3 regions of the Streptomyces sp. NPDC004732 genome follow, and region 2 is predicted to be linked to each of the others. Evidence: riboswitches for the same ligand, from Rfam matches in the RefSeq annotation. Region 2 holds a riboswitch; each other region holds the start of a gene.
The links. A riboswitch is a leader RNA that binds a small molecule or an ion and turns the genes downstream of it on or off. The one in region 2 is predicted to bind thiamine pyrophosphate.
Positions count from the first base shown of each region.

Region 1: another riboswitch for thiamine pyrophosphate. It lies ahead of ABZV77_RS18105 (thiamine ABC transporter substrate-binding protein); the one in region 2 lies ahead of thiO (glycine oxidase ThiO).
Region 3: another riboswitch for thiamine pyrophosphate. It lies ahead of thiC (phosphomethylpyrimidine synthase ThiC); the one in region 2 lies ahead of thiO (glycine oxidase ThiO).

Region 1 is NZ_JBEXJR010000005.1:578,297-585,987, reverse strand. Features, by position in the region: gene ABZV77_RS18110 (iron ABC transporter permease) at 1-800, opposite strand, end outside; gene ABZV77_RS18105 (thiamine ABC transporter substrate-binding protein) at 878-1,963, opposite strand; TPP riboswitch at 2,040-2,156, opposite strand; gene rlmN (23S rRNA (adenine(2503)-C(2))-methyltransferase RlmN) at 2,219-3,325, opposite strand; gene ABZV77_RS18095 (phosphatidate cytidylyltransferase) at 3,418-4,527, opposite strand; gene frr (ribosome recycling factor) at 4,565-5,122, opposite strand; gene pyrH (UMP kinase) at 5,279-6,040, opposite strand; gene tsf (translation elongation factor Ts) at 6,226-7,062, opposite strand; gene rpsB (30S ribosomal protein S2) at 7,164-7,691, opposite strand, start outside.
Region 2 is NZ_JBEXJR010000022.1:77,568-85,258, forward strand. Features, by position in the region: gene ABZV77_RS40245 (sulfite oxidase-like oxidoreductase) at 1-459, shown strand, start outside; gene ABZV77_RS40250 (DUF4396 domain-containing protein) at 513-1,025, opposite strand; gene ABZV77_RS40255 (deoxyribonuclease IV) at 1,116-2,000, opposite strand; gene pknB (Stk1 family PASTA domain-containing Ser/Thr kinase) at 2,059-4,017, opposite strand; gene ABZV77_RS40265 (thiazole synthase) at 4,119-4,913, opposite strand; gene thiS (sulfur carrier protein ThiS) at 4,920-5,132, opposite strand; gene thiO (glycine oxidase ThiO) at 5,129-6,343, opposite strand; TPP riboswitch at 6,341-6,454, opposite strand; gene ABZV77_RS40280 (FAD-dependent oxidoreductase) at 6,672-7,691, shown strand, end outside.
Region 3 is NZ_JBEXJR010000008.1:393,241-400,931, forward strand. Features, by position in the region: gene ABZV77_RS25640 (SsgA family sporulation/cell division regulator) at 1-357, shown strand, start outside; gene ABZV77_RS25645 (YibE/F family protein) at 410-1,822, opposite strand; TPP riboswitch at 1,894-2,049, shown strand; gene thiC (phosphomethylpyrimidine synthase ThiC) at 2,042-3,829, shown strand; gene ABZV77_RS25655 (hypothetical protein) at 3,926-4,816, opposite strand; gene ABZV77_RS25660 (metallophosphoesterase) at 4,997-6,052, opposite strand; gene ABZV77_RS25665 (LacI family DNA-binding transcriptional regulator) at 6,294-7,415, opposite strand.

The DNA.
Region 1 (7,691 bases), on a different contig from region 2:
CGCGCCACCGCCGAGGCGTCGACGAGCTTCAGCGCGCTCTCGCGCCGCCGCACCGTCCATGCGTGGATCGCCAGGATCAGCCCGACCGCGGCGAACTGCACGAGGGTCAGGACGGCGGCCGTCGGCAGATCGAGGAGCTGCGCGGTCTGCCGGTAGATCTCCACTTCGAGCGTCGAGTACGCGGGACCGCCGAGGATCTGCACGACGCCGAAGGAGGTGAAGGTGAAGAGGAAGACCATGAGCGCGGCCGCGGCCACCGCCGGTGCGAGCGCGGGCAGCGTCACCGTCCGCCACGACCTCCAGCGGGAGGCGCCGAGCATCCGCGCGGCCTCCTCCTGCCGCGGGTCGAGCTGCGACCACAGCCCGCCCACGGTCCGTACGACGACCGCGTAGTTGAAGAAGACGTGCGCGAGCAGGATCGCCCACACCGTGGTGTCCAGGCGTACGCCCCACAGCTCGTCGAAGAGCCCGCCCCGCCCGATCAGCGCGAGGAAGGCCGTACCGACGACGACCGTCGGGAGCACGAAAGGAACGGTGACGACGGCCCGCAGCACCCGCTTGCCCGGGAAGTCGAAGCGCGCGAAGACATACGCGCCGGGGAGCGCGATCAGCAGCGTGAGCACCGTCGACGCGAGCGCCTGCCAGGTGGTGAACCACAGCACGTGCCGGATGTCGGACTGCCCGAGGACGTCCGTGATCCGCCCGAACTGCCAGCCGCCGTCGATGTGCAGCCCGCGCGCGACGATCGCCGTGACCGGGTAGGCGAAGAAGAGCGCGAAGAACGCGACGGGCACGGCCATCAGGCCGAGCCGCGCCGCGCTCCCGCGACCGGACCCGCCACGAAGGCGGGACTTGGCCGTGTCGTCGGCTCCTTCGGTTACTTCAGTACGAGCGAGGTCCACGACTTGATCCACGGCTCGCGGTTGTCGGCGATCTTCTTCGGGTCCAGCGTCTCGGGCTTGTCCACCGTCACGCCGTGCTCCGTGAACAGCTTCGGCAGCTTGGTGCCCTCACGCACCGGGTTCACGAACATCTTCAGCGGCATGTCCTCCTGGAACTCCTGGCCCGCGAGGAAGTCGAGGAGCGCCTTGCCGCCCTTCTCGTTCCCTGCGTTGCTGAGCAGGCCCGCGTACTCGACCTGGCGGAAGCAGGTGCCGGTCGCGACGCCGGTCGGCGCCTGCTTCGGCTGCGGATCGGCGTAGAGGACCTCGACGGGCGGCGAGGAGGCGTAGGAGACGACGAGCGGCCGGTCGCCCTTGGCCTTCTTGCCGCCCGCGGACCCGGAGAACTCCTCGTTGTAGGCCTGCTCCCAGCCGTCGACGACCTTGACGCCGTTGGCCTTGAGCTTCTTCCAGTAGCTCTCCCAGCCGTCGTCCCCGTACTTGGCGGCGGTGCCGAGCAGGAAGCCGAGGCCGGGAGAGGAGGTCGAGGCGTTCTCGGTGACAAGCAGGTTCTTGTACGCGGGCTTCGTCAGGTCCTCGAAGGACTTCGGCGGCGCCAGCTTCTTGTCGGCGAAGTACTTCTTGTCGTAGTTGACGCAGATGTCACCGCTGTCGACGGGCGTGACCCGGTGCTTGTCCCCGTCGGCCCGGACCGCGGGCTTGATCTTGTCCGAGCCCTTGGCCTCGTACGACTGGAAGAGCCCGTTGTCGAGCGCCCGGGACAGCAGCGTGTTGTCGACCCCGAAGAAGACATCGCCCTGCGGGTTGTCCTTGGAGAGGATCGCCTTGTTCACGGCGGCGCCCGCGTCACCGTCCTTGAGGACCTTGACCTTGTACCCGGACCGCTTCTCGAAGTCCTGCAGCACGTCCTTGGAGACGTTGAAGGAGTCGTGACTGACGAGCGTCACGCTCTTGGAGTCGGCCTTCCCCGACCCGCCGTCGGAGCTGCCGCACGCGGAGACGGCGACGAGCCCGATGCCCACCGCCACGGCGGTGAACGAGACCTTCTTGGTGGTGCTCACTGAATTTCCTCCTGGGTGACCAGGAGAAGACGCGGCCCCGCCCGCGCACCGACGGCACGCGGGCAGGGCGCTACAGCTTGAGTGATGCCCGAACTTCCTACCCAGAATGACCTGGGCGAGGTTCAGAGGGTCTGCGGCCCACCTGTCCAAGGTGCCGCACTCTCAGCGCTGTGGCGCTCCCCTGTCGGAATATGCAGATGTGTGTACTCGTACGGAGCCGTACGCCCGCCAGACTACCTCTCGCCTGCCGCTCGCCTACCGCTCGGCAGCGGCGAGCTGGCCGCACGCCCCGTCGATCTCCTGACCCCGGGTGTCCCGAATCGTGACCGGCACACCATGGGCGGCGATGGCCTCCACGAAGGCCTTCTCGTCCTCGGGCCGCGAGGCCGTCCACTTCGAGCCCGGCGTCGGGTTCAGCGGAATGAGGTTCACGTGCACCGGCTTGCCCTTGAGCAGCCGCCCGAGCCGGTCACCGCGCCACGCCTGGTCATTGATGTCGCGAATCAGCGCGTACTCGATGGAGAGCCGGCGCCCGGACTTGGCCGCGTACTCCCATCCGGCGTCGAGCACCTCCCGCACCTGCCAGCGCGTGTTCACCGGCACGAGGGTGTCGCGCAGCTCGTCGTCCGGCGCGTGCAGCGAGATCGCGAGGCGGCACTTGAAGCCCTCGTCGGAGAACCGGTGGATGGCGGGCACGAGGCCCACCGTCGACACGGTGATCCCGCGCTGCGAGAGACCGAGCCCGTCGGGCTCCGGGTCGGTGAGGCGGCGAATGGCCCCGGCCACCCGGTTGTAGTTGGCCAGCGGCTCACCCATGCCCATGAACACGATGTTCGACAGCCGGGCAGGCCCACCAGGAATCTCGCCGTCCCGGAGCGCCCGCATGCCGTCGACAATCTGATGCACAATCTCACCGGTGGACAGGTTCCGGTCGAGACCGGCCTGCCCCGTGGCACAGAACGGGCAGTTCATGCCGCAGCCCGCCTGCGAGCTGATGCACATGGTGACCCGGTCCGGATACCGCATGAGCACGGACTCGACGAGCGTCCCGTCGAAGAGCCGCCACAGCGTCTTGCGCGTCGTGTCGTCGTCACAGCTGATGTGCCGCACCACGGACATCAGATCGGGCAGCAACGCCTCGCGCAGCTTCTCGCGCGCCCCGGCCGGGATGTCGGTCCACTCGGCCGGGTCGTGCGCATACCGCGCGAAGTAGTGCTGCGAGAGCTGCTTGGCACGGAACGGCTTCTCGCCGATGGCGGCGACGGCTTCCTTGCGCTCGGCGGGCGTGAGGTCGGCGAGGTGCCGCGGGGGCTTCTTGGCACCGCGGGGCGCGACGAAAGTGAGTTCTCCGGGTACAGGCATGGTCCTTCCAGTGTCGCAGACATACGGCAAGGGGCCCGCCGCCCTGTGGACAACGGACCCCTCACGCACATCTACGCAGGTCAGACCAGGTATCAGCCGGTGCCGACGAAGGCCACGAGGAGCAGCCACACCACCGGCGCCGTCGGCAGCAGGGAGTCCAGGCGGTCCATGATGCCGCCGTGGCCGGGCAGCAGCGTGCCCATGTCCTTGATGCCGAGGTCACGCTTGATCATCGACTCGCCGAGGTCGCCGAGCGTGGCGCTCGCCGCGACCGCGAAACCGATCACGAGACCCTGCCACCACGCGCCGTCGTCGATGAGGAACTGCAGGCACAGCGCGCCCGCGGCCATCGCGAAGGTGACTGCGCCGACCAGGCCCTCGCGGGTCTTGCCGGGGCTGATGCGCGGGGCCAGCTTGTGCTTGCCGAAGCGCCAGCCGATCGCGTACGCACCGGTGTCGCTGACCACGGTCAGGAGCAGGAAGGTGAGCACCCGCTGCGGGCCGTCGTCCGCGGTGAGCATCAGCGCCACGAAGGTGGCGAGGAAAGGAACGTAGAAGGCGGCGAAAACCCCCGCCGTGACGTCCTTGAGATAGCCCTCGGGCGGCTCGGTCATGCGCCAGACCAGGACGGCGAGCGCGGTGAGGGCCATCGCGACCCACGCGCCCTCGGCCCCGCGGACGTATCCCGCGACGACCATCGCCGCGCCGCCCACCGCGAGCGGCACGAGCGGCGCCTTGATGCCCTTGCGCTCCTCCAGGCGGGAGGTGAGCTCCCAGAGGCCGACCACGACTGCGACCGCTATGACGCCGATGAAGACGGCCTTCACGATGAACAGCGACGCGACGATGACCGCGCCGAGTCCTACACCGACTCCTATGGCTGCCCCGAGATCGCGGCCCGCGCTCTTCTTCTGCGGTGCTGCCGGGGCGGGCTGCGGCTGTGGTGCGCTGGGCATGGGCTCCTGCGGAGGCTCGTCACGGAACAGGGGGCCGCCCATCCGAGTGGCCCCCCGGTCGTCGTCCTGGTCTCCGCCGTTCACGGGTACGTCGGGCACGATGGGCATGGGCTGCGTCTCAGACGGAAACAGCGCGTCCTGCGCATCGTACGCGGGACCTGGCGGGGTCGCCCCCTGGCCGGGCCCCTGGTAGGACGGCCCCGAATACCCGGATCTGGGCGGCGCCCCCCAGGAAGAGTCGTTCACGGATGGATTCCCTGATTCCTCGGACTCGAGCCTCGGCTCAGACTTCGAGCAGCTCGGCTTCCTTGTGCTTGAGCAGCTCGTCCACCTGGGCGACATACTTCGCGGTGGTGTCGTCGAGCTCCTTCTCGGCGCGGCGCCCCTCGTCCTCGCCGACGTCGCCGTCCTTGATCGCCTTGTCGAAGGCCTCCTTGGCCTTGCGACGGATCGACCGGATCGAGATCTTGGAGTCCTCGGCCTTGGTCTTGGCGACCTTGATGTACTCCTTGCGGCGGTCCTGGGTAAGCTCGGGGAAGGTCACCCGGATGATGTTGCCGTCGTTGCTCGGGTTGACGCCGAGGTCGGAGTCCCGGATCGCCTGCTCGATGTTGCGCAGCGCGCTCTTGTCGAACGGGGTCACCACGGCCATCCGCGGCTCGGGCACCGAGAACGAGGCCAGCTGGTTGATCGGCGTCAGCGCGCCGTAGTAGTCAGCCACGATCTTGTTGAACATCGCCGGGTGCGCACGGCCGGTGCGGATCGCGGCGAAGTCCTCCTTGGCGACCACGACGGCCTTCTCCATCTTCTCCTCGGCCTCGAGGAGGGTCTCTTCGATCACCACTTGCTCCTGCGTGTCTTGAGTGGCCCGGCTAGCACGGGGCGGCCGGCTGCGTCGCGTCTCTTTCCTGCACGGTGTCCGACCGGCAGGGCTTTGTCCATCCCCTCAAGGGCCGTCTCGCGTACGTTCCTTGAGGCTGGCCCAGGTCCTTCGGGGTCAGGCCCGGCTTCCCTGGTCGCCCACGAGTGTGCCGATCTTCTCACCCTTGACGGCCCGCGCGATGTTGCCCTCGGAGAGCAGCTCGAAGACCAGGATGGGCAGCTTGTTGTCCCGGCACAGCGTGATCGCGGTCATGTCGGCGACCTTGAGGTCGCGCGTGATGACCTCGCCGTAGCCGAGGGAGTCGAACTTCACCGCGTCGGGGTTGGTCTTCGGGTCGGAGTCATAGACGCCGTCCACGCCGTTCTTGCCCATCAGCAGCGCCTCGGCGTCGATCTCCAGGGCGCGCTGTGCGGCGGTGGTGTCGGTGGAGAAGTACGGCATGCCCATACCGGCACCGAAGATGACCACGCGGCCCTTCTCCAGGTGGCGCACGGCACGCAGCGGAATGTACGGCTCCGCGACCTGTCCCATCGTGATGGCGGTCTGGACGCGGCAGTCGATGCCTTCCTTCTCCAGGAAGTCCTGCAGCGCGAGGCAGTTCATGACGGTGCCGAGCATGCCCATGTAGTCGGAGCGGGCCCGGTCCATGCCGCGCTGCTGGAGCTCGGCACCGCGGAAGAAGTTGCCTCCGCCGATGACGATGGCGATCTGGGCGCCGTCACGGACGACGGCGGCGATCTCGCGGGCGATGGCGTGCACCACGTCGGGGTCGACCCCGAGGCCTCCCCCACCGGCGAACGCCTCGCCGGAGAGCTTCAGCAGGAAGCGTCCGGCAACTTTGCCGTCATCACTCTTCGAGTCGGCCTGGGTGGTCATGTGGTTCTCGCTTCTCTTACTCGGCACACATACGAAGAAGGCCACTGCCGGTGGGGTGTCGTTCGCATCCCATGCTCGGCAGTGGCCTCCTCGTCAGATCCTGCGGTCGTACGTCGCGCACGAGGACCGTGCGCGGGCGACCGCTGTCGACCCTATCTGGGTCTACCGTCGATCGCGGTACGGACTCAGATGCCGACCTTGATGCGCGAGAAGCGCTTCAGGGTGACACCGGCCTCGGCGAGAACCTTCTCGACCGACTTCTTGTTGTCCAGCGCGTACGGCTGACCGAGGAGGGTGGCCTCCTTGAAGAAGCCGTTGACGCGACCCTCGACGATCTTCGGGAGCGCGGCCTCGGGCTTGCCCTCGGCGCGAGTGGTCTCCTCGGCGACGCGGCGCTCGGACTCGACGACGTCGGCCGGCACGTCCTCCTTGGTGAGGTACTTCGGCGCGAAGGCGGCGATGTGCTGCGCGATGCCCTTGGCCAGGCCGGCGTCGGCCTTGTCCAGCTCGACGAGGACACCGATCTGCGGGGGCAGGTCGGGCATCGTGCGGTGCATGTACGCGGTCACGTAGGTGCCGGAGAACTGCGCGAAGCGGTCCAGGACGATCTTCTCGCCGAGGTTGGCGTTGGCCTCGTCGACGTACGCCTGGACGGTCTTGCCGGCCTCGATCTCGGACGCGAGCAGCGCCTCGAGGTCGGCCGGGGAGGTCTTGGCGACGTGGGCGACGAGGTTGTTCGCCACGGCCTGGAACTTCTCGCCCTTGGCGACGAAGTCCGTCTCGCACTTCAGCTCGACGATGACACCGGAGGTGTTGTCGTCGGCGATGAGGGAGACGACGGCACCGTTCTCGGCGGAGCGGCCCTCGCGCTTGGCGACGCCCTTCTGGCCCTTGATACGGAGCGCCTCAACGGCCTTGTCGACGTCGCCCTCGGCCTCGTCGAGCGCCTTCTTGCAGTCCATCATGCCGGCGCCCGTGAGCTCACGGAGCTTCTTGACGTCGGCGGCGGTGTAGTTCGCCATGATCGAAAATTCTCTCTCGAAGTCTGAAAGATCTACGGAGGTCTACGGGTGAACGGCGGGGGCCGATCGGGCCCCCGCCGTCAACTACCGAACCTGTGAGGTCAGGCCTGCTCGGCGTCCGCGGCCGCGGCGGGGGCCTCGGCCTCCTCGGCGTCGGCAGCCTTCTCCGTCTCGGCGGACTTCTGAACCTCGGCCTCGGCCTCGGCGGCCTTCGGCTCCTCGGCCTTGGGCTCGTCGGCCTTCGGCTCTTCGGCCTTCTTCTCGCCCTCGAGCAGGTCGCGCTCCCACTCGGCCAGCGGCTCGCCCTGGGCCTTCTCGCCCGGCTTCGAGTCACCGGTGGCAACGCCGGAACGGGCGATGAGGCCCTCGGCGACGGCGTCGGCGATCACGCGGGTGAGCAGGGTGACGGAGCGGATCGCGTCGTCGTTGCCCGGGATCTTGTAGTCGACCTCGTCGGGGTCACAGTTGGTGTCGAGGATGGCGACGACCGGGATGTTGAGCTTCCGGGCCTCGCCGACCGCGATGTGCTCCTTCTTGGTGTCCACGATCCAGACGGCGCTGGGCACCTTGGACATCTCGCGGATACCACCGAGGGTCTTCTCCAGCTTGGCCTTCTCGCGCGAGAGCAC
Region 2 (7,691 bases):
TGGTCGCACGACGAGTTCTCCGCCCTGCCGTACGACTCCGTGGTCGCCGATCTGCACTGCGTGACGAAGTTCAGCATGCTGGGCGCCGAGTGGGGCGGGCTCCCGGCCCGGACGCTCCTGGAGATCGTGCCGCCCGCGGCCAATGCCACGCATGTGATGGTCTGGGCCGAGTACGGCTTCAGCTCGAACATGCGGATGGCGGACTTCGCCTCCGACCGATCGATTCTCGCCACGCACAAGGGCGGCGAACTGCTCACCGCGGAGCACGGTTTCCCGCTGCGGCTCGTGGTCCCGCATCTGTACGCGTGGAAGGGCCCCAAGTGGGTCCGCGGCGTCGAGTACATGACCGCCGACCGCCGCGGCTTCTGGGAGGAGCGCGGCTACCACAACCTCGGCGACCCCTGGCGCGAGCAGCGCTACTCGTACCAGGAAGAGCCCGGGGACGGCCCCGAGCTCTAGTCCTGTACCTCTAGCCCTGCATCTCTGGTCCTGCGTAAGGCCGTCCCGGCACGTCAGTGGTGGTACTGGTGCACCACGGCGTGGCCCTTGCCGCGGCCGATCATCCACTTGTTCACCGGTGTGGTGATCACGAACGCGGCGGCCAGGGCGATGGCCAGGACCCACCAGAACATCGCGTCCGCCAGGTGCGCGTCCATGGCGCCCGGCCAGAGCGCGATCACGCCGTTGTCGATCAGCTCCATGACGGCGATGGACAGGGTGTCCGCGGCGAGCGCGACCCGGAACGCCGTCTTGAAATCGACCCCGGCCTTCAGGATGCCGCGCAGCGTCAGGGCGTAGCCGAAGGCGAAGGCGAGCACGATCGCGAGCACCATCGTCGGCATGTTCCCCCAGCCGAGCGCGGTGCCGATGATCATGCCGAGCACCTCGCCGATGGCGCAGCCGGTGAGGCAGTGGAGGGTGGCCTGCGCCGCCATGCGCCAGCTGACCTTGCCGTCGCCGCCGTGGCTGTGGCTGTGGCTGTGGTGCTGGTGGTGCGTGTGCCCGGCGTGCGCGTCGTGCTGCATGAGGTGCCCCCAACGTCGGATAGCGGTTCCTGCCGTCTGGCAAGAACCGTATACCCCCCGGGGGTATTCCTCAAGGAGCTTCGGGGGCGGCTAGACGCTCCTCAGCTCCTTCAGGCGTGCCACGTCCGCCGCATGTCCTTCCTTGCCGCCGGGCGTCTCGATGATGAGCGGCACACCCTCCGTGGCGGGGTGGAGCATCAGCTCGCGGAAGGGCTCCTCGCCGATGTGGCCGGTGCCGATGTTCTCGTGGCGGTCCTTGTGGGCGCCGACGACGTCCTTGGAGTCATTGGCGTGCACGAGCTTCAGGCGGCCCTCGCCGACCGTGTCCACGAGGAGGTCCAGGGTCTGCTTCATGCCGCTGGGGCCCGTCAGGTCGTGGCCCGCCGCGAAGATGTGGCAGGTGTCCAGGCAGATCCCGAGCTTGGGGTGGGAGTCCAGCGCCTCGAAGTACGGGCCGAAGTCCCAGGTGCGGGAGCAGAGCGAGGAGCCCTGGCCCGCCGTCGACTCCAGGAGCAGGAACGGGTCGTCGTCGTGCGTCAGCTCGTCGAGGAGCGGCAGCATGCGGTCGCGCACCTGCTCCAGGGCGACGGCGCGCTCCCGGCCGCCGGTCGCGGAGCCGGTGTGCACGACGACGCCGAGGGCGCCGATCTCGCGCGCCCGGCGCAGCGAGTGGCGCAGGGAGTCCACGGACTTGTCGACGGTCGCCTCGGTGTGCGAGCCGAAGTTGATGAGGTACGGCGCGTGGACGTACGCGGGGATCCGCTCGGCGGCGCAGGCCGCGCGGAACTCCTCGTCCTGCTTCGGGTTGCCGGGCGGGGTCGCCCAGCCGCGCGGGTTGGCGACGAAGACCTGGACGGTCTCCGCGCCGAGCTCACGGGCGTACGAGAGGCCGACGGAGGCGAGTCCGCCGGCCACCGGGACATGGCCGCCGACGGGGTTGCGGGACGTTGCGCTGGGGGACTTGTTGCTGCTCACGCCGTCAAGGGTGGCACGCGCCCGGGGAGGCCCCCGCAGGGGTCCCCGGGCGGGAGGCTCAGCGGATCGTGATGGTGATCGTCGAATTCTTGGGAGCGGTGTCGCCGCCGTCCACCGACTGCTTCTTGACGGTGTCCCCGAAGATGCCGAGCAGGCCGCGGTCCTCGTCGACCTCGAAGCCCGCTCCCTCCAGCTTCTCCGTGGCCTCGTCGACGCTCATGCCGGTGACGTCGGGGACCTCGATCATCGGCGGGCCCTTGGAGATCGTCAGCTCGACCGTGTCACCCTCGGCGATCGTCTTGTCCGCGACGGGCGACTGCGCGGCGACATCGCCCTTGTCCTCGTCGGAGTTGACCCGCGACGGCGCGATCTCGACCTTCAGGCCCGCGTCCTCGAGGTCGGCGGTGGCGTCCTCCTCGGACTCGCCCGTCACGTCGGGGACCTCGACCGGGCGGCCCTTGCTGACGACCAGGGCGACGGCCGAGCCCGCCTTGCGGGTGAAGCCCGCCCGCGGGTCCGTGCTGATCACGGAGCCCTTGTCGATGTCCTCGTTGAAGCTCTTGGTGACCATGCCCGGTTCGAGTCCGGAGTTCTCCAGCTCCTTCTTCGCCTTGGCCAGCGGGATGTTCTTGACGTCCGGGACCTTCACGGTCTCCGGGCCCAGCGAGATGGTCAGGGTCACCCCGTCGTTCTGCCGGATGCGGGCGCCCGGCGCGGGGTCCGTGTTCATCACCGTGCCGCGCTTGTCCGTGTCGCTGTAGGTGCGCTTGATGCCCTTCACGTCGAGCCCGGCGTCGTCCAGCCGCTGCTTCGCCTGCGCTTCGGTCTTCGCCAGGAGCGGCGGGACCTTCGTGAACTGGCCCGAGTTGATGTACCAGACGCCGGTGCCGATGCCGAGGGCGAGCAGGACGCCGGCTATGACCACGAGGGTGCGGCGGCGCGGGTCGAACCGCCTGCGGGAGGCGCGGGCGGGGGCGGGCGGAGCGGGCGGGCCGGGGGGCGGAGTCGCCAGGATGCTGGTGCGGTTCAGCGCGTCCTGGCCGCCCTGCTCGCCGTCGGTGGGCAGCGGGAGCTGGACGGGGCGCGCCGCGCGCGGGATCACGCTCGTGCGGTCCTCGGAGCCGTCCTGCGCCGCCGCGTGCGCCTGCGGCGGCACCGCGTCGAGCTGCGCCTCGGTCAGGGTGGCCCGCGCCTCCCTGAGCTGGGCGAGGAGCGCCACCGCGTCGTACGGACGGATGTCGGGGATGCGCGCCGTGGCGGAGGCGACCAGCTCGTCGAGGGCGAAGGCGAGCCCGGGGACGGCCGCCGACGGGGGCGGCACGTCCTCGTTGAGGTGCTGGTAGAGGACCTGGGCGGGGGAGTTCCCGGAGTGCGGCTTGGCGCCGGTCAGCATTTCGTAGAGCACGACCCCGCAGGCGTACACGTCCACGCGGGTGTCCGCCGTGCCGTGCTCGATCTGCTCGGGGGCGAGGTAGGAGACGGTGCCGAGGACGGTGCCCGTCGTGTTCGTGACGGTGTCCACCGCGCGGACGAGCCCGAAGTCGGCGACCTTCACCCGGCCGTCGTCCCCTATGAGGACGTTCTCCGGCTTCATGTCGCGGTGCACGAACCCGGCGCGGTGCGCGGCGCCGAGCGCGGCGAGGACCGGCTCCAGGATGTCGAGCGCGGCGCGCGGCTGCAGGGCCCCGCGATCGCGCAGGACGTCGCGCAGGGTGCAGCCCGCGATGTACTCCATCGCGAGGTAGACGTACGACCCGTCCGTGCCCTGGTCGAAGACGCCGACCACGTTCGGATGCGAGAGGCGGGCCACCGACTTGGCCTCGCGGATGAACCGGTCGACGAAGGAGGCGTCGGCCGCCAGCGTCGGGTGCATCACCTTGAGCGCGAGCACGCGGTCGAGGCGGGTGTCCACGGCCCGGTAGACCGTGGCCATCCCGCCGACCGCGATGCGCCCGTCGATGCGGTAACGGCTGTCGAGCAGCTGCCCGACGAGCGGGTCCTGAAGGGTCGTGTCCACGCAGGGGAGTCTACGAGCCGCCACGGACACCTCGTCCCGGGCGGGCGCCCCCACGCCCGGACTGCAGCCGAGCTGTAACAGGCGGAGCCCCCGGGGGGTACTCAGAACGCGGGGCGCTCCGGGTCGAGGCGCGGCATGCCCTCGGCGGGCGACGACGCCTCGGCGAAGTGCCGTCGCGGAATCCGCCCCGCCCGGTGCGCCAGGCGTCCGGCCTCGACCCCGTGCCGCATGGCCTCGGCCATCAGGACCGGCTCCTGCGCCCGCGTCACCGCGGAGGCGAGCATCACGCCCGCGCACCCCAGCTCCATCGCGATCGCCGCGTCGGATGCCGTGCCCGCGCCCGCGTCGAGGATCACCGGCACGCGCGCGTGCTCCACGATCAGCTGGAAGTTGTGCGGATTGCGGATACCGAGCCCGGAGCCGATGGGCGAGCCGAGCGGCATGATCGCCGCGCAGCCCACGTCCTCCAGCTTCCGCGCGAGCACCGGGTCGTCGTTCGTGTAGGGCAGGACCGTGAAGCCGTCGTCCACCAGGGTCTCGGCGGCGTCCAGGAGCTCGACCGGATCGGGCAGCAGGGTGCGCTCGTCGGCGATCACCTCCAGCTTCACCAGGTCGGTGCCGAGCGCCTCACGCGCGAGCCGGGCGGTGAGGACCGCCTCGCCCGCAGTGAAGCAGCCCGCGGTGTTGGGCAGGACGCGGATGCCGAGCCGGTCGAGCACGGAGAGCACCGAGCCCTGGACGCCCGGGTCGAGCCTGCGCATCGCGACGGTGGTCAGCTCCGTGCCGGACGCGACGAGGGACCGCTCCAGGATGTCGAGGCTCGGCGCCCCGCCCGTGCCCATGATCAGGCGCGAGGAGAGGGTGAGCCCGCCGATGACGAAGGGGTCGTCTGCCATGGTCGTTCAGCCTCCCTGGACGGCGGTGAGTACTTCGACGCGGTCGCCCGCGGAGAGCGCCGTGGTGGGCCACTGCGCGCGCGGGACGACGGTTTCGTTGAGGGCGGCGGCGACACCGGAGTGCGCCGAGGAGAGGGTGGCCACGAGGGCGTCGAGCGTGGTGCCCGAGGCCACATCGCGCTCTTCCCCATTGACGGAAACGGCGAAAGGCGTGCTCATGCGGGCTGCTCCGTGACGTGCTGGGTGCGGGGCGGGGCGAGGGTTTCGGGGGTGGCGCCGTCGAAGCGGCGCGGGGTGAACGGGAGTGCCTCTTCGGGGAGTTCACCCGTGGTCAGGGCATGCGCCATGACGTCACCCGTGACGGGCGTCAGCAGGACGCCGTTGCGGTGGTGCCCGGTGGCCAGGTGGAGTCCGGCGAGCCGCGTGGGGCCGAGCATCGGCGCGTTGTCGGGAGAGCCCGGGCGCAGTCCCGCGCAGGTCTCGGTCAGGGGCAGCTCGGTGATGCCGGGCACGAGTTCGTGCGCGTCCCGCAGGAGTTCGTACACGCCGCCCGCGGTGACCGTGGTGTCCCAGCCGAGCTCCTCGCTGGTCGCGCCCACGACGAGCTCGCCGTTCTCGCGCGGCACGAGGTAGACGTGGCTGCCGCGCACCACGGCCCGCACGGTGCGGCTCAGGAACGGCGCGTACGGCTTCGGCACCGTCAGCCGCAGCACCTGGCCCTTCACGGGCCGCACGGGCGGCAGGACGTCGTCGGGGACGCCCGCGAGGCGCCCGCTGAGGCTGCCCGCCGCCAGCACGGTCAGGTCCGCGCCCAGCTCGGTGCCGTCCGCGAGGACGACGCCGCGCGCCCGGTCCCGTACGACCGAGAGGCGCTCGGCCATGGCGCGGTGGAAGACCACACCGGCCCGCTCGCAGGCCACCACGAGCGCCCCCGCGAGCCGCCGCGGGTCGATCTGGTGGTCGCCGTCGACCCGCAGCCCGCCGCGTACGCCCGGCGCGAGCATCGGCTCAAGACGGCGGCACTCGCGGCCGGTCAGCCACTCGGACGCGAGGCCGGACCGGCGCTGCAGGTCGTGCAGTTCGCGCAGGTGGGCGCGGTCGTCGGAGTCCAGCGCGACGGCGAGCGTGCCGCACGCGCGGTAGCCGAGGTCGTGCCCGGTCGCCTCGGCCAGTTCGGCGGCGAAGGCGGGGTAGCGGCGGGCGGATTCGACGTTGAGGCCGAGCAGGGTCTGCTCGCCGTAGTGCAGTTCGGTGACGGCGGCCAGCATGCCCGCCGCGACCTGGGCGGCGCCGCCGCCGGGAGCGGGGTCCACGACCGCCACGGACAGTCCGCGCCCGGCGGCCCGCCAGGCCGTGACCAGGCCGATGATGCCGCCTCCGACGACCAGGACGTCAGAGGCGGCGGATGGTGGTGTCGTACGTGAATGCATGGGCGTCCAGCCCCTCCCTTCGCCGGCATGACCCGGATCAGGTTCGTACGGTCGGAGGCCGTCCCAGCCTCCCTCTCAGCCCGGTGCGTCCGGGCTCCCGCGAGTGCTCTGCACGGGCCACCCTAGCCCGTCGCTTCGTGCGGCAGTAGGGGAGCTGTCCGGGTATGGGCGGTGACGTTGTGTCAGAGATCTCCCCGACCACATCTGAGGGCGCCCTCGACAACCGCCCTAGAGTGATCGGGTGAGCGAGCAGCAGAGGCAGAGCGAGCAGCAGCAGCGCGGGAAGCCGCGACAGGCGGAGCGCCACGTCGTCATCGTCGGCGCGGGGATGGCCGGGGTGCAGACCGCGGTGGCCCTGCGCGAACAGGGTTTCGCGGGCTCGGTCACCCTCGTAGGGGCCGAGCCGCACCAGCCCTACGACAGGCCGCCGCTGTCCAAGGCGGTACTGCTCGGCAAGGCGGAGGGATCGGCCTTCGACATCGACTTCGAGGCGCTCGGCATCGAGCTGAGCCTGGGCCGCGACGTCACCGGGGTGCGCCCCGACGCCCATGAGTTGGACACCGCCGACGGCCCACTCCGGTACGACGTCCTGGTCCTGGCGACCGGCGCCGAACCGATTCGGCTGCCCGGCACCGAAGGCGTCCCCGGGGTCCACCTCCTGCGCACCCTGGACGACGCCGAGCGGCTGCGCCCGGTGCTCGCGGCGCAGCACGACGTGGTGGTCGTCGGGGCGGGCTGGATCGGCGCGGAGTTCGCGACGGCCGCGCGCGAGGCGGGCTGTTCCGTCACCGTCGTCGAGGCCGCGGGACGACCGCTCGCGGGGGCGCTGCCGGAGGAGGTCGCGGCCCCCATGGCGGGCTGGTACGCGGACTCCGGAGCGGTGCTGCGCACCCACGCGCGCGTGGAGAGCGTCGAACCCGGCGTCGTCGTCCTGTCCGACGGGACCAGGCTGCCCGCGGGCGCCGTCGTCGTCGGCATCGGGGCGCGGCCCGCGACGGGCTGGCTCGCGGGCTCCGGCATCGAGCTGGGCAGCAACCGCGAGGTCGTGGCCGACGAGGGCCTGCGCACCTCGGCGCCCGATGTGTACGCGGTCGGCGACTGCTCCTCCTTCCCCTCGGGCCGGTACGGCGAGCGGCTGCTCGTGCACCACTGGGACAACGCCCTCCAGGGGCCGCGCACGGTGGCGGCGAACATCATCGGCGAGACGCCCGCCGCGTACGACCCCGTGCCGTACTTCTGGTCGGAGCAGTTCGGCCGCTTCGTGCAGTACGCGGGTCACCATGCCGGGGCGGACGAGATGGTGTGGCGGGGCGACCCCGGCGGCATGGCCTGGTCGGTGTGCTGGCTG
Region 3 (7,691 bases), on a different contig from region 2:
CGCTACGAGCTCGCGGACCCCTATGCCGTGCGGCTGACGTTCCATCTGCCGGGGGACGCCCCGGTGACCTGGACCTTCGGGCGGGAGCTGCTGGTCGACGGGGTGGGCAGGCCGTGCGGGGACGGGGATGTGCGCGTCGAACCCACCGACTCCGCGATGCTGGACGAGGCCCTGATCAGGCTTCAGGTCGGCGCCGATCAGGCGCGGTTCAGGGTGGGCATCCCTCCGCTGCTCGCCTTCCTCGACCGTACGGACAAGCTGGTGCCGCTGGGGCAGGAGCGGGCGCTCGCCGACTTCGAGACCCATCTCGACGAGGCGCTCGACCGGATCCTCGGAGAAGAGCAGAACGCGGGTTGAGCCGATGACGCCAACAGGCGCAGGCTGATGGCATTTTGATGCATTTGGGGATCTAGCGCTTGCGGCGCCGCCCCTTCCCCCCGCGGGGCGCCCGGATCGCCCCGCCGCCGGTCACACCGCCTCCGTCGCGGCTGCCCACGACTGCCCCCGTGGCGGAGCCGGAGCCGGTGGTGCGGTCCGCCGAGACGACCAGGGCGGCCAGCGCCGTCGTCACCGGTACGGAGGCGACCAGGCCGATCGAGCCGATCAGGGTGCGCACGATCTCCTCGGCGACCAACTCGCTGTTGGCCACCGTGCCCACGCTGGACTGCGCGATGGAGAAGAGCAGCAGCAGGGGCAGCGCGGCACCCGCGTAGGCGAGGACGAGGGTGTTGACGACCGAGGCGATGTGGTCGCGGCCGATGCGGATGCCCGCGCGGTACAGGCCACGCCAGCCCATCGTCGGATTGGCCTGATGCAGTTCCCAGACGGCGGAGGTCTGGGTGACCGTCACGTCGTCGAGGACACCGAGCGAGCCGATGATGACGCCCGCGAGCAGCAGGCCGCTCATGTCGATGGACGGGTACAGGCCATGAATGAGGCCGGTGTTGTCGTCCGTGTTGCCGGTCAGCGCGGCCCAGCCGATGAAGAGCGAGCCGAGCAGGCCGATGAGCAGGAGGGAGATGAGCGTGCCGAGTACCGCGACCGATGTCCGGGCTGTCAGGCCGTGGCAGAGATAGAGCGCGATCAGCATGATGGCGCTCGCCCCGATCACCGCCACGACCAGGGGATTCGACCCCTGGAGGATCGCCGGGAGGATGAAGAACGTGAGCACCATGAAGCTGATGGCGAGTGCGACCAGGGCCATCACGCCGCGCAGTCGGCCCACGACCACGACGGCGAGCGCGAAGATGCCGGCGAGCAGCGCCATCGGCATCTTGCGGTTCACATCGATGACGGAGTACTGCAGGCCTTCGGGGGCCTTGGGCTCGTAGGCGACCACCACCTGCTGGCCCTGCTTCAGTTGGCGCGGCGAGTCCGGCTGGATGATCTCCGTAAAGGTGCGGCCCTTGTCGTCGCCGCTGGCCACCTCGACCGTCGCCTTCTTGCAGGTGCCCGTCGCCGCGGACTGTGCGGACTGGCCCTCGGCCGTGGAGGTGTCACCGTTCGGCGGGGTCTGCGAGGGGCTGAGGTCCTTGCAGGGCAGTTCCCGCACCTTCGTGACCTTCGCCGACTGTGTCTGCCGGTCGAATCCGACGCCGGTGCGTTCGTGGCTCGGCGTGCCACCCGGCCACAGCACCATCAGGCCCACGACGACCGCGGTGGCGAAGGGAATCAGTACCGCGGCGATGACCTTGCGCAGATGCTTCGAGACCGGCGCGGCCGGGCCGTGGCTGTGGGAATGCCCGTGTCCGTGCCCCTCCGGAGGCGTCGCGGAAACAGGCGGCTGCGAGGGCGGCGGGGGCGGCGGCTCTGTGGTGGTCACTGCCCGATCATCGCAAGAACGGGAGGGGCCCTCTGTTCAGCGCGCCCGACATGACGCTAGCGTGGAGCCACCTTTGCAATCGCGGGAGCTCGGAGCACCGGGCTGAGAGGGCGCTGACCTTCGTACGAATCGGCACGAGATGTGCACGAACCGTACGGAAGCCGCTGCGTCGACCGCCGAACCTGTTACCGGGTAATGCCGGCGTAGGGAGTAGGTCTCATGACCACATCGGACGCACGCACGCCTGCCTCGACGCAGAACCAGAGCGACGAGGCCGGGAAGTCCATCGGCTGGCACAAGGCGTATGTCGAGGGTTCGCGCCCCGACCTGCGTGTGCCGGTCCGCCAGGTGCACCTCACCAATGGCAAGGCCGTCACCCTGTACGACACTTCGGGCCCGTACACCGACCCGTCGGCGGAGACCGACGTCCGCCGCGGCCTGGCGCCGCTGCGGGAGAACTGGATCATCGCCCGCGGCGACACCGAGGAGTATGTGGGCCGACCGCCGCGTCCCGAGGACGACGGCATCAAGCACACCTCGCCCCGCGGCGGGCTCAAGAACCTCGACGCGGTCTTCCCCGGCCGCCCCCGCCAGCCGCGGCGTGGCCGCGAAGGCCAGGCGGTGACGCAGCTCGCGTACGCCAGGCGCGGCGAGATCACGCCCGAGATGGAGTTCATCGGGATCCGCGAGGGCATGGACCCCGAGATCGTGCGGGAAGAGGTCGCCGCGGGCCGCGCGGTGATTCCCGCCAACGTCAACCACCCGGAGATCGAGCCGATGATCATCGGCAAGAAGTTCCTGGTGAAGGTGAACGCCAACATCGGCAACTCCGCGGTCACCTCCTCCATCGAGGAGGAGGTGGACAAGATGACCTGGGCGACCCAGTGGGGCGCCGACACGGTCATGGACCTCTCCACGGGCCGCAACATCCACACCACCCGCGAGTGGGTCCTGCGCAACTCCCCCGTGCCGATCGGCACCGTCCCCCTCTACCAGGCCCTGGAGAAGGTCGACGGCAAGGCCGAGGAGCTGACCTGGGAGATCTACAAGGACACGGTCATCGAGCAGGCCGAGCAGGGCGTGGACTACATGACGGTCCACGCGGGAGTGCGCCTCCCGTACGTGCCGCTCACCGCGCGCCGCAAGACCGGCATCGTCTCGCGCGGCGGCTCGATCATGGCCGCCTGGTGTCTCGCGCACCACAAGGAGAGCTTCCTCTACGAGCACTTCGAGGACCTCTGCGAGATCCTCGCGGCGTACGACGTGACGTACTCGCTCGGCGACGGTCTGCGGCCCGGATCGATCGCGGACGCCAACGACGAGGCGCAGTTCGCCGAGTTGCGGACGCTCGGGGAACTCAACACGATCGCCAAGCGTCACAACGTACAGACGATGATCGAGGGCCCCGGTCACGTCCCGATGCACAAGATCAAGGAGAACATCGACCTCCAGCAGGAGATCTGCGAAGAGGCGCCGTTCTACACGCTCGGCCCGCTCACCACGGACATCGCGCCCGCCTACGACCACATCACCTCCGGCATCGGCGCCGCGATGATCGGCTGGTGGGGCACGGCCATGCTCTGCTACGTCACGCCCAAGGAGCACCTGGGCCTGCCCAACCGCGACGACGTGAAGACGGGTGTCATCACGTACAAGATCGCGGCGCACGCGGCGGACCTCGCCAAGGGGCACCCGGGCGCACAGGACTGGGACGATGCGCTCTCGGACGCACGCTTCGAGTTCCGCTGGGAGGACCAGTTCAATCTGGCCCTCGACCCGGTCACGGCACGGGAGTTCCACGACGAGACCCTGCCGGCCGAGCCCGCGAAGACGGCACACTTCTGCTCGATGTGCGGGCCGAAGTTCTGCTCGATGAAGATCTCGCAGGACATCCGGCGCCAGCACGGCGGTGACCTCGGTTCCGAGGACATCGAGGCGGGGATGGAGCAGAAGTCCAAGGAGTTCGCGGCCGCGGGCAACCGGGTCTATCTGCCGATCGCCGACTGAGGCCCAGTGACTCAGGCTCCGTGGTCCCGCCCCCGGTCGGTGGCGGGGCCACGAAGCGGTGTCGCAGCCCCGAAGCGTTGCGGTTCGGCCGATCCGCTACTCCGGCTTGTGGTCGGGCCCGCCGAAGTCGGGGCTGGAGAAGTCGGGGCTCGAGTAGCTCGGCCGCGGCCCCGTCCGGCCGCCGTCCGGGCTGCTGAATCCCGGCCGGTGATAGCCGAGTTGCGGCATGCGGCCGTTGGCTGCCGAACCGCTCGGGTGCACTGACGGCGTGCGGGCGGCGGATGCACCGCCCGGCTCCGTCAGGGCCTCGCGCAGGAACGGCACGATGCCCCGGTCGAGGAGCGCCTGGCCCCAGGCTTCCCTGGCGCGGGACACCGCCTCGTACCGCTCGCCGTGCAGATCTGCCTGGAGCGAGGTGGAGCCGTTGCGCAGGGCGGTCAGGAGCAGACCGCCCGCGGCGACCAGGATGCCCCCGGCGGTGAGCGCGCCGAACAGCCATCCCGCGGTGAGCAGGGTGTCCGCGAAGGCGGGCTCGGGGTTGAGCATCTTCAGGATGTAGCCGACGAGCAGGAAGATCGCGGCGGCCGTCCCCGCGAGGACGGGTGCGAGGACCGCGACGACCGCGATCGCCCCGGCTCCCGCTGCTGCCGGCTCGGCTACCTCGCCCATCGTGGTGGCGAGGCTGACGCCGCCGGAACCCGACTCCGCGGCGCTCTGTCCGCTCCCTTCGCGGATCGAAGTGGACGTCGGTCGAGGTTCGCGCAACTCCTCGCGAACCTTCACGTAGTGCGCGTACTCGGTCGCGGCAGCGGCCGTGATCAGTGCTGTCGCGTTCAGGGCCATGGTGCGCAGTTGTTCGGTGTTGAGCCGCTGGCCCACTGCGGCGAGTTCGGGACGGTCTGGTGCGGTGCGCAGCGCCTCATCGAGGATCCGCTCGTACTCGGGGCGGTCCTCATTGAGCAGGTGTGGAGCGCTGTTCATGTGCATCCCCCGATGCTCCGTAGGGCTGAGGCTCGCATGGCTACGAGCCGTTGGGCAGAAACGGAGGGGAGCCTGCTACGGATAAGCCGATGGTAGAGCCGTGACGGCACGCGGTGACAGGGGGTTTCCGGAAATTGCCCCCCTGGCCAGCGTGATCGTGTAGGGGGGCACCTGCCCAGAGAACGCTCAGATACCCAGGGGGAGTTGGCAGACCAGTAGCTTTCCGGCCATGGTCACTCCGCCGTCCATGGCGATGGCCAGACCGTCGGCGTAGACGTGCGGGCCCTCGATGACCGGGCCGCCGCCGTCCGACTCGTCCTCGGAGCCGACGTCCCCCAGGAGGTAGGGGATGGGGCTGTGACCGTGGACGATGCGTGTGCCGCCGTACATGTCGAGAAGTTCGCGGACGGCCGAGGGGCCGGACTCGTCGCGGAACGCGAAGCGCTTGGTGAACTTGCGGAAGAGGTCCCAGCATTCGTCGGCGTCGTTGCGCGTAAGTGTCTCGCGGATGGTGTCGTTCACCGCCTCGATCGAGTCACCGTAATCCAGATAGGCGGTTGTGTCGGAGTGCACGAGCAGGTGGCCGTCGGCCTCCTCCATCGCGTCGAGGCGGGCCATCCACTGCAGGTGGTGGTCCTCCAGACGCTCCATGTCGGTCTTCTGCCCGCCGTTCAGGAGCCAGGCGGCCTGGAAGGTGGCGGTGCCCGCGCCGGAGTTCACCGGGGTGTCCCCGAAGCGCTTGGCGCCGAGCAGGAGCAGCTCGTGGTTGCCCATGAGGGCCTTGCAGTAGCCGCCGGCGGCGGCGGCCTCCGCGGACAGCCGCATCACGAGGTCGATGACGCCGATGCCGTCGGGCCCGCGGTCGGTGAAGTCACCGAGGAACCACAGGCGCGCATTGCCCGCGGACCAGTTGCCCTCGGCGTCGATGAGGCCCTGCTCCTGGAGGGCCGCGACGAGCTCGTCCAGATAGCCGTGCACATCCCCGACGACGAACAGGGGGCCGTGCTCCTCGCTCACCCGCGGCTGCGGGGGCTCCGGCATGACCTGCACCTGGACGGTGTCGCCACGGTTGATGACGGGCAGATCGCGCTGGGTGGGGGTGTACCCCTCGTCCGGCGCCACGCCCTGAGTCCCTGGGCTCACCGGAGCGGGAACGGTCGTCTCATGGACGTACGCGGGTACGCGGAAGTCGCGAAGCGTCGCCGTCCGCACATCGGGTCCCTGACCGGCCCCCTGAGTCATCGACCCCTCCACCACCATTGCGCCGCATCTGCACCGAGATCGGACTGCTTGGTCGCAGCGGCCCGCGGTGTCGTCCGCCCATCATAGGAATGCGGCTCCCGCTGTGTGGTGCACCAGGGGTGGTGAATCGGTGCCGGACCCCGGTTCACCGCGCTTTTCTCCCGAATTGGGCAGAGGTTTCCCCGCTGGTGGCGGGGAGTATGCCGACCTCTGCCCGGGCCGGGAGTGTGGACGGGAGCGATCAGCCGGAGCCGGGCGAGCGGGGCGGGCTGACCGTCGTGCGCGGCGGACGTCGCTCGGACGAGGTGCGCACGATCAGTTCGGTCGGTATCACCTGCTCGACGGGACGCCCCGAATCGAGGCCCTCGATGGCGTCGATGAGGAGCTGGACGACGGCTGTGCCGATGCGCCGCGGCTTGAGCGAGAGCGTGGTGATGGGCGGTTCCGTGGTGGCGTACACCGTCGACTCGCTGCAGCAGACCAGCAGCAGGTCGTCGGGGACGCGCAGGCCGTACCGCCGGGCGGCGGCGAGCAGATCGGTGCCGTTGGGGTCGAAGAGGCCGTAGACGGCGTCGGGGCGGTCGGGCCTGGCGAGCAGGCGGTCGGCGGCGACGGCGCCCGCGCAGGGGTCGTGCGCGGGATAGGACTCGTAGACCGGGTCCTGCCCGACGCGTTCGCACCAGCGCAGATAGGCCGTCGTGGACAGATGGGTGTACGTGTCCGTGGTGGTGCCGGTGAGTAGGCCGATCCGGCGTGCGCCGGCGGCGGCCAGGTGGTCGAGGATCTCCAGGACCGCGGCCTCGTGGTCGTTGTCGACCCAGGCGGTGACCGGCAGGGAACCTGCCGGGCGGCCGTCGGAGACCACCGGCAGGCCCTGTCGGACCAGCTCGCTGACCACGGGGTCGTGGTCCGAGGGATCGACGACCACGGTGCCGTCGAGTGCGACGTTGGACCACACGTCGACGGGGCTGCGACGGGAGGTGGCGGGGAGGATGACCAGGGCGTATCCCCTGGCGAGGGCGGCCGAGGTGGCGGCTCTGGCCATCTCGGCGAAGTAGGCGAACTCGGTGAAGGTGAAAGGTTCATCCCCGTACGTCGTCACGGTCAGGCCGATGAGGCCGGACTTGCCGGTACGGAGGGTGCGGGCCGCTGCGGACGGGCGATAGCCCAGCCGCTCTGCGACTTCGCGGACGTGGCGTCGGGTGGCGTCGGGCAGCCGACCCTTGCCGTTTAGGGCGTCGGAGACAGTCGTGATGGAGACACCGGCTGCGGCGGCGACGTCTCTGATGCCCGCTCGACTCTGCCGGTTACCCCGGCGTGCGGTCTCCGCTCGGCTCACCTGGTGCTTCCCTGCTGCTGTCATGGCGAGCCGATAGTAGGGCTCATGAGGGTGGGTAGCAGGGGCGCATATTCACTCGTTGACAGGCACGTTTCTGCATGGCAGAAGAGGGGCAATCGCCTTGGAATGCAAGGGAGTTGAACGGTTCGATGGGTAGCTGCCCCTGATCGTCGCGCGCGGGCCTGCCAAAGGTGCCAGGTCTCGAAGAGGTCTCAACTCACCTTCACGAGGGACGCGCGCCACGGAGCGAGCCACCGGCGCATGGGGGAGCACGGGGCGCTCCCCCTTCTGCGCGCGCCT